DNA from 3 places in the Shewanella mesophila genome. Region 1 is predicted to be linked to each of the others. Evidence: predicted binding sites of a transcription regulator. Region 1 holds the regulator's gene; each other region holds the start of a gene.

Evidence for each region. The regulator FliA, encoded in region 1, starts transcription of late flagellar genes. The targets are predictions, from matches to a motif close to CTAAAGNTNNNNNNNNNNNNGCCGATA.
Region 2: K0I73_RS14840 (DUF5610 domain-containing protein) is a predicted target of FliA. The motif match lies at 2,316-2,342, and genes of this name have one in related genera.
Region 3: pomA (flagellar motor protein PomA) is a predicted target of FliA. The motif match lies at 2,028-2,054, and genes of this name have one in related genera.

The regions. Positions count from the first base shown of each region.
Region 1 covers NZ_CP080421.1:2,814,719-2,817,815, reverse strand. Annotated here, with positions in the region: gene flhF (flagellar biosynthesis GTPase FlhF) at 1-44, shown strand, start outside; gene K0I73_RS12440 (MinD/ParA family protein) at 49-930, shown strand; gene K0I73_RS12435 (RNA polymerase sigma factor FliA) at 923-1,642, shown strand; gene cheY (chemotaxis response regulator CheY) at 1,685-2,068, shown strand; gene K0I73_RS12425 (protein phosphatase CheZ) at 2,082-2,819, shown strand; gene K0I73_RS12420 (chemotaxis protein CheA) at 2,835-3,097, shown strand, end outside.
Region 2 covers NZ_CP080421.1:3,334,293-3,337,389, forward strand. Annotated here, with positions in the region: gene K0I73_RS14825 (Fe(3+) ABC transporter substrate-binding protein) at 1-66, opposite strand, end outside; gene K0I73_RS14830 (hypothetical protein) at 200-712, shown strand; gene K0I73_RS14835 (ferredoxin--NADP reductase) at 824-1,564, opposite strand; gene K0I73_RS14840 (DUF5610 domain-containing protein) at 1,694-2,275, opposite strand; gene K0I73_RS14845 (histidine phosphatase family protein) at 2,433-2,969, shown strand.
Region 3 covers NZ_CP080421.1:1,240,281-1,243,377, reverse strand. Annotated here, with positions in the region: gene K0I73_RS05560 (flagellar motor protein MotB) at 69-1,013, opposite strand; gene pomA (flagellar motor protein PomA) at 1,018-1,785, opposite strand; gene xseB (exodeoxyribonuclease VII small subunit) at 2,184-2,423, shown strand; gene ispA ((2E,6E)-farnesyl diphosphate synthase) at 2,424-3,097, shown strand, end outside.

The DNA of each region.
Region 1 (3,097 bases):
GAAACATTGAAAGGTCTCATGAGCAGGCCTATGCATTTGAGTAAAACAATGAGTCGGGATCAAGCAAGCGGTTTACGTATGATGAATCAACCATATAACGAAAAAGTAAAAGTAATCGCCGTGACCGGTGGTAAAGGTGGCGTAGGTAAAACTAGCGTATCCATTAACACCGCGGTTTCGTTGGCAGAGAAAGGCAAGCGTGTGCTTGTGCTTGATGCTGACCTTGGATTGGCGAACGTTGACGTGATGTTGGGCCTTAGGGCCGAACGTAATCTGTCCCATGTGCTTTCCGGTGATGCAGATCTCGATGATATTATCGTGAGAGGCCCTAAAGGTATAGGTATCATTCCTGCTACTTCTGGTACTCAGGCTATGGTCGAGTTAACCGCGGCGCAACACGCTGGTCTTATTCGTGCTTTTAGCGAGATGAGGACACAATTTGATATCTTAGTGGTTGATACTGCGGCCGGGATTTCAGATATGGTGCTTAGCTTTTCGCGTGCCGCACAGGATGTGTTAATTGTTGTGTGCGATGAGCCCACGTCGATCACAGATGCCTATGCGCTAATTAAGATTTTAAGTCGTGAACATGGTGTATTTAGATTTAAAATTGTTGCTAATATGGTTAGAAGTTTACGCGAAGGAATGGAGTTATTTGCTAAACTTAGCAAAGTAACGGATCGCTTCCTCGATGTTGCTTTAGAGTTGGTAGCAACGATTCCATTTGATGAAAATCTTCGTAAATCCGTTCGTAAACAAAAATTGATTGTAGAAGCATTTCCTAAATCGCCTGCATCAATTGCATATCACGGATTAGCTAATAAAATCATTAGTTGGCCCGTACCACAACAGCCTGGTGGGCACTTGGAGTTCTTTGTTGAACGTCTAGTGCAACGTCCTGAATATCAAGAGGATCGTGCGAGTGAGTAAAGCCGCTGCGTATACTTGTTTAGATAATAAGACGTCTATCGTTGAACAGTATGCACCGTTGGTTAAAAGGATTGCTCACCATTTATTAGCTCGTTTGCCAGCTTCCGTTCAATTAGATGATCTAATTCAAGCCGGTATGATGGGATTGTTAGAGGCGTCAACCAAATTTGATGGCAGTAAGGGGGCGAAGTTTGAAACCTTTGCTGGCATTAGAATTAGAGGCTCAATGCTTGATGAAATACGGCGCGGAGACTGGGTTCCCCGCTCTGTTCATCGCAATCAAAGACGAGTCGCTCAGGTGATTGATGAGCTAGAACAAGAGCTAGGACGAGATGCAAAAGATAATGAAATTGCAGATCGACTTGATATGTCGCTCGATGAGTACCATCATATTCTTAATGATGTATCAGTTGGAAAAGTAGTTGGAATTGAAGATCTTGGTGTATCGGTCGATGTCGTTAGCCAAGATGATGGACATCAGGATGATGCTTTTGAGGCGTTAGCTGAAGATCAATTTCATGCCGCCTTAGTTGAAGCCATCAAATTATTACCAGAAAGAGATGGTTTAGTTTTGTCGTTATATTATGACGAAGCGTTAAATTTAAAAGAGATTGGTGCCGTTCTTGATGTTAGTGAGTCTCGTGTTAGCCAGATACTTAGTCAGGCAATGCTTAGACTGAAAGCTAAACTTAAGCACTGGACCAAAATATAACGATTACATGAGCAATATAAAAGCAGCTCCGCGGAGGAAACCTTGGACAAGAATATGAAGATTCTCGTCGTTGACGATTTTTCAACAATGAGGCGTATCATCAAGAACTTGTTAAGAGACTTGGGTTTTAACAACACTCAGGAAGCAGATGATGGTTCGACGGCATTGCCTATGCTACAAAAAGGTGATTTTGACTTTGTCGTTACCGATTGGAATATGCCCGGTATGCAAGGGATTGATTTGTTGAAGGCGATTCGTGCCGACGATGAGCTTAAGCATATTCCGGTATTGATGGTAACTGCGGAAGCAAAAAGGGAACAGATCATTGCAGCGGCTCAGGCCGGTGTTAATGGTTACGTGGTGAAGCCTTTTACTGCTGCGACATTGAAAGAGAAGTTAGACAAAATTTTCGAACGACTCGGTTAATCAAGGTTTAGCTATGCAGGCAGATACTTCAGGGCTGATCAGTTTGGCGCAGGCTAAGCAACTCGTTGAGTTGCTCGAAGCCAATGAACAAGCGCAAGCTGATGAGATAATTAGAGAGATTGCCAGTCCAATTCAAAAAGAGCTGTTTGACGAAGTGGGACGTTTAACGCGTCAACTTCACAGCGCTATTGTGGACTTTCAGGTAGATGGTCGTTTGGTTGAGCTCGCAAATAGTGAGATTCCAGATGCAAAAGAACGTCTAAATTATGTTATCGACATGACTGAGCAAGCCGCCAATAAGACCATGGACGCTGTTGAAGAGTCTCTGCCTCTTGCCGATGCCTTAACGTCGAATGTAAAAGCCGTTAAGCCGTCTTGGGAGCGATTAATGAAGCGAGATATAGAGCTCCATGAATTCAAAACCCTTTGTCATGATGTGCAGCAATTTATTGAGCGTAGTGAATCTGATTCAAATCGCTTAAGAGAATTGTTAAATAACATATTATTAGCACAGGATTTCCAAGATCTTACAGGGCAGATGATTCGTCGAGTGATTGAATTGGTGCGCGAAGTTGAGAGTAATTTAGTCTCTATGTTAACGGTATTTGGTGAGCAACCCGCATCAGAGAAGCCGATTAATGAAAACAAAAGCGTAGAAGCAGAAGGTCCTATTATGAACGCAGAATTGCGTGATGATGTCGTGACGGGACAAGATGAAGTCGATGACTTATTGTCGAGTCTGGGTTTCTAAGTAGGAGTCATATTAATGTCCTTTGATGTTGATGAAGAGATACTGCAGGACTTTTTGATTGAGGCGGGTGAAATACTCGAACTCTTATCTGAACAACTTGTTATGCTGGAAAATAATCCAGATGATACAGAATTGCTCAATGCTATTTTTCGTGGATTTCATACGGTTAAGGGAGGGGCTGGATTTTTAAGTCTTAGCCCTATGGTTGATGTATGTCATGAGGCAGAGAATACCTTTGACCTTTTGCGTACTGGTAAGCGAAGCGTTAATGCCGAGCT
Region 2 (3,097 bases), 520 kb from region 1:
AGCTGCGCTCACTACAGTGGCAAAACAAGCTAATCCCAAAAAAGCCAAGCTTTTAACAAACTTCATTTAAACTCCCACAATATTAATGATAATGATTATCAATTAACCATAGGTTAATCAATCGCAGATTAAACGGCAAGTTAAAATCAAAAAATGCACGGATGTAAATTTTGACCCTACAGAGGTCTCAAACTAGACTTTGTTAAAATCAACAATAAATGGCACGGATATATTGATTAAAATAATTACTCTGGTATTTGCCATAGCCGTATTGATGTATTTGTTTAAACACAGATTTACTCGAACTAAACTAGTGCGAGCTAAGAAAGCTGTTCATCAACACCATAAAGTTCGCCATTCTACTATTAGCGAACAAGCGCCAATCGCAAGCGAACAAGAATCAAAGTCAGATCAAAACGCTAGAGCTGGACTCCGCTCCTATCATAGTGTTGAAATCGTGAATGAATCGGGCATGTGTGCTAGCGCAAAAGGCTTAAAGGGCAAACGTTACCTATCTCAAGATGCACCAAAAATTCCACTGCCTAACTGTGAAAATAAAGAGTGTAACTGTCGCTATATTCATTATGAAGATAGAAGAAAATACAATGAAGATAGGCGGTTAGATTTTGGTGTTACACAAGAATTATTTGGCGTATTTGGTGAAAAAAATCGTCGAGGAACAAACCGAAAGGGGCGCAGAGCATCTGACTAAAAACAGCACTAAGTTTTTAATCGACTGACTCTGCTCACGTGACTTATGTGTAGTTAACACAGATGAGTCATCACTCAGAAAACGCAATAACACTGATACTGACTTACCTAACTACCAATACTTTTCAACCGTAATTTGCCCTGGTGCCCGGCGTAAGTTCTTAACTAATCCGCGATCAAGCAATAGCTGGTTCAGCTCCTTAATCATTTCTGGATGACCACATATCATCACCTGAGCATCTTCGGCAGTAAGCTTAACCCCAGTTTGAGCTTCTATCACACCAGTTAGCATACCTTGCGTAATACGCATATTAATAGCCCCTTCATAAGGTTCCCTAGTCACAGAAGTTACCAACTCAAACTGCCCTGGATATTGAGACTTATATGATTCAAACTCTTCTATATAAGCAAGATCATCGGCATATCTGACACCATATACCAAAATGACCTTATCAAAGCGCCCCCAAGGTTGTGGCGTTCTCATCATAGAAATAAAGGGGCCGACAGCCGTACCTGTGGCAAAGAACCATAAATGGCGTCCCTGATTGGGCAATTCGTCGAGGGTCATAAAACCTGCAGCTTTAGTCGAAATATCAACAGTATCGCCGACATTTAAAGCTTGAAGGTTTGGAGATAGTACTCCTCCCTCAACATTAATCGCCAGCACTTCAACTAAATCACTCGATGGGGCATTAACCAATGAATAAGCACGAGCAACACGTTTACCTTCTATGTGCTGCGACAATTTAATAAATTGCCCCGCAATAAAATCGCCAATATCTGCAGATAGCCTCAAAGTAAACAGCTCATCATTCCAATCAATACGCTCAACTACTTTAGCCTCCCCCCACATATATCCACCTCATAAGTTGATTTTTAGCCGAGAACATCTCCATCATTGAGGTAATTGAACTCAGAGTCAAGACAACAAAATCCCCCTGTCATTAGGGGGATTTATGGTTACAACCTGACAAATATATTCTTACTCAGATTCTTTATCTGTAGTAAAGCTGTCTCTAAAGGCCTGTAAACCTTCTTGCACTAAACCGTAGGTTTTATCGACACCGTCAGCAATATCTCCTTCGAGCACTTTAAGGCCAGACAAAATATCTTTTGCTTCATCAAAGCCCTGATCGATCGCACCACCAATAATGTCCATAAAAGAGTTAAGCTGCTCATCAAATGACATACCCCGATTTTGTTCTTGATGAATTGCAAAAAATTGAGTCGCGAAACTCACGATACGCTCGGCAGTGGCTTCAGGAGAAGTATCAACACCCTGCTCAGCAGCGGTTTCGATAGCACGATCCCCCATCGTAGGCGCTAACTCTTCATTTATTGCCTCAATAGCGGCTTTATATAGCAAGCGCATAGGCTCATTGCCTGAACTCAAATTAACGTCTTGTTGAGCAGCTAAGATCGCTGAATTCATCAACTGCTTACTTGCCGCTAGTGCAGTCTTGTTTTTGGCAACTTCAGACACCTGCTGCCCATGATTAGATGTGGTTTCCGATTTTTGACGAGCAACCTCTGATACAGCTCCACCGTGATTCTGAATTTCCATAGCACCCTCTCTCAACAATAAACGATCGCTTAACCTCAATTATCGGCCATTTTTCACACAACTTTAGGTGAAAACGTGAAATCCATCACAATTGTTTCGGATTTGCCCCCAAATTAAGGTATGCTGTGACCATTGCCATCGCAATGAAGCTACAAATATGAGACTGATTGGTATTCTTATTATCGCGGCAACCTTAAGCTATGTCGCGACGTCCACCGCACAAGACTCTGTAACAAAGACAGTTATCCTAGTCAGACACGCCGAAAAAACGATAGGTCAGAAAGATCCAAGCCTAACAGCAATGGGGCGAATTAGAGCTAAGCAGCTTGTTACAACGTTAGCCAAAACGGAACTAACGCTGGCAATAAGCACACAGTTTGCACGAACAAAAGAAACCTTGATACCGATAACTGATGCGCAAAAAATCCCCTTATTGATGATTCCGGCGACAAAAGATATTAATCGGCATATTGAACAGATCGTAGAAAAAGTGAAACAACATGATGGCAATATTATCGTTGCGGGACATTCAAATACGATTCCACTGATCATAGCATCGTTAGGCGGGCCAAAAATACCAATGTTATCTGAGGACGAATATGACAAATTATTCATTCTGTCTATTCCCCAAAGTGGTGCAGTGAGCTTGATCCAAACCCAATACGGTGCAAGTTCAAGCAAAAATAGTAAGTAACTAGATATTAATCTAGATAGCCCTAGATTTATCGGCTAAACTTGATTACATTAGCAATACATGGAATAGGGGCTAGTACCCCGACGTTAACATAAGGAGAACAACTGGTGAGTGATGCATTTTTTGGA
Region 3 (3,097 bases), 1.6 Mb from region 1:
TAGAACCCTTAAACAAAACGGGCCCACTAATAGGGCCCGTTTTATGATGCCTGTCATTAACTTAAAGGTTATTGACCAACCAATATCTCATCCGACTCTTTTGCCTTACCTTGCTCTATGGCAATTTCAACCCGGCGATTTCGAGCGCGATTATCTGCAGAATCATTAGGAACTAATGGTGAAGAACTCGCCATTCCAACAACCTTCATTCGCTTATCATCAAATCCTTTAACTTTAATAAGCTCATGGGCCACGGCGACGGCACGTTTACTCGACAGATCCCAGTTAGAGCTATAAAGCTCATTACTGATATTCATATCATCGGTATAACCCGACACAGTCACTATCCCGGGAACATCTTTAAGTAGCTCCCCGACTCGACGCACCACAGGTTTAAACCTAGGTTGCAAGAATCCCGAACCGGATGAAAATGCGCCTTTTTCTCGAATTCGAATAATGATCTGCTGCCCTAACGACTCGATCTCAATGGCACCATCGACAATCTCTTTGTTGAGTTCTTGAGCCATTTTCTTCACTTGATCATTAATCTGATCTTGAGAGGATGCTTGTTGCTGTTGTGATTGAGACTGCGCTTCGGCATCGGCTTGCTCTTGCGCTGTCGATGACGCCTCACCACCTCTTTGCTCGCCACGTTGTTGCTGGACTCCACCGGCGCTGTCATCTTCACCGGCCTGAACTTCAATAGTAGGCTCGGTCATCTCGTTAGTTTGCTGATTAATGATCTCAATTGGCGTTGGTTCTGGCTTACCGGGACGAAACTCGAGTGCGATAACCGATGTCCCCTTAGGAATATCTTTCACCTCTACTTTATTCTGTACACCAAATGCATATTTCATCGAACCGGCAATTTGCTTGAATTTCATCACGTCCATTTCAGAGAATGCGAGCAGCAGAACAAAGAAACACATCAGTAGCGACATCAGATCGGCAAAGGTCGCCAACCACATTGGCGCTCCTGCTGGTGGACAATCACATTTGACCTTCTTAGCCATCAGGCTATTCTCCGTCCGTTGTATCTATCTGACGTTGTTTTTCTGAAAGATAATTCTTCAAGAATCCTTCAATAACTCGAGGATTTTGACCGTCTTGAATCGCAAGCACCGCATCCATGATCAGATTACGGTTGAGCATCTCTTCTCCCATACGTAAAGTCAATTTATCGGCAATAGGAATAGCAACCATGTTAGCAATGACTGCGCCATAAAGAGTAGTTAACAGCGCCACCGCCATCGATGGTCCGATTGATTTAGGATCATCCATATTCGATAACATAGCCACTAAGCCAACAAGCGTACCTATCATCCCCATAGCGGGTGCGACATCACCTAGCGCACGAAAAATACCAATACCTATTTTATGGCGCTCTTCAGTCAAGGAGATATCTTTTTCTAATGCCTCACGAACAACATCACCGTCATGTCCATCAACCAACATATCCACGGCTTTTTGCATAAAGCTATTGCTAATTTCAGCTTCTTCTAATGCGAGAAAGCCCCCTTTACGCGCAGCATCGGCCATAGTGACAGACTGTTCTATTAACACATCGGGTTTGTCGATTTTGAACATAAACGCTTTGGCTGCAATTTTCACCGCACCAAGAAACTGTTTAAGGTTATATTTCATCATGACCACAAATAAAGAACCTATCATAACGATAAGCACTGAGGGCACATCAATGAAAATGGCGATACCGCCGCTACTAACCATAGCTCCAATAATAAAAGCAAATGCACCAATGAGGCCTATCAGGGTCGCTAAATCCACAACTGTTCCTTATTTATTGTATTGGCTGTTTCTAAAACATCGACTAGGATGTCTACGTTTTAATCAGCTCTAAAACATCAAAGATAGGGTTTTGATGATCTTACCCCAAATCCCCCTTAAAGATAGGGTTTGTACCTAAAGTTGAGCAAAATAAAGTCGTCTAATTGACCTTCATAGCGCTAACCGCACGTATCACTTTAGGATATAATATCTGATAAAATTGAATATTGTTCTAATTCTGTTATCGGACAGCTTACACGCAAGTTTAGCTACAAATTCAAATTTTTATAAAAATTCCTCCGTAAATCGTGCTATTGCACAAATATACGACACCCTAATTTGACCCATGAAGTTCACTAAGATACTTTGTGTGTCGCTAATTTCTTGGGAATATTACCGTGGCTAAAAAACCTGAAAATCTGACATTTGAACAATCATTATCGGAATTAGAGCAAATTGTTGCCGATCTAGAGCGGGGCGATGTTTCTCTCGACGATGCCTTAAAACAGTTTGAGCGGGGTATCAACTTAGTCAGAAATAGCCAAGGTAAGTTGGAACAAGCCCAACAGAAAGTGTCTATTCTTACCCAAGAACATGATCAACCAAGTTTGCAACCCTACATAGCAGAGGGCGAATAATTGCTAACCGAAGCGATAACCCTATATCAGCAGCGGGTCGATAATCTGCTGCGTCTATCTATCGATGCTCAAGACGATACCGAACCGAAATTAAAAGCAGCAATGGAACATGGCGCCTTAATCGGTGGCAAGCGAATTAGGCCTTTTTTGGTTTATGCCGTAGGCGAGATGCTTAATGTGCCACCGGAACATCTCGACAGTTGCGCAGCCGCAGTAGAATGTATTCATGCTTATTCATTAATTCATGATGACCTCCCCGCAATGGATGATGATGCACTGCGCCGCGGTAAACCAACCGTACATATCGCCTTTGACGAAGCCACGGCAATTTTAGCTGGCGATGCATTACAAACCTTAGCATTTGAGATTATTAGCCAAGAAACAACGGCGCTATCACCGACACAACAGCTGTTAATGGTACGTTCACTGGCTAACGCTTCTGGTTACCATGGGATGTGTGGTGGCCAAGCGATGGATCTTAACGCCACCAATAAACCAATAGATTTAGATACATTAAAGCGTCTACATAAATTAAAGACTGGGGCACTAATTCGCTGCGCGGTTGAATTACCTATCATTGCCGCAGGCGTCACAGATATAGAGCGTGCTCTCCTGTTAGACTTTGCTGACGCTGTCGGCCTAGCCTTCCAAGTGCAAGATGATGTACTCGATAT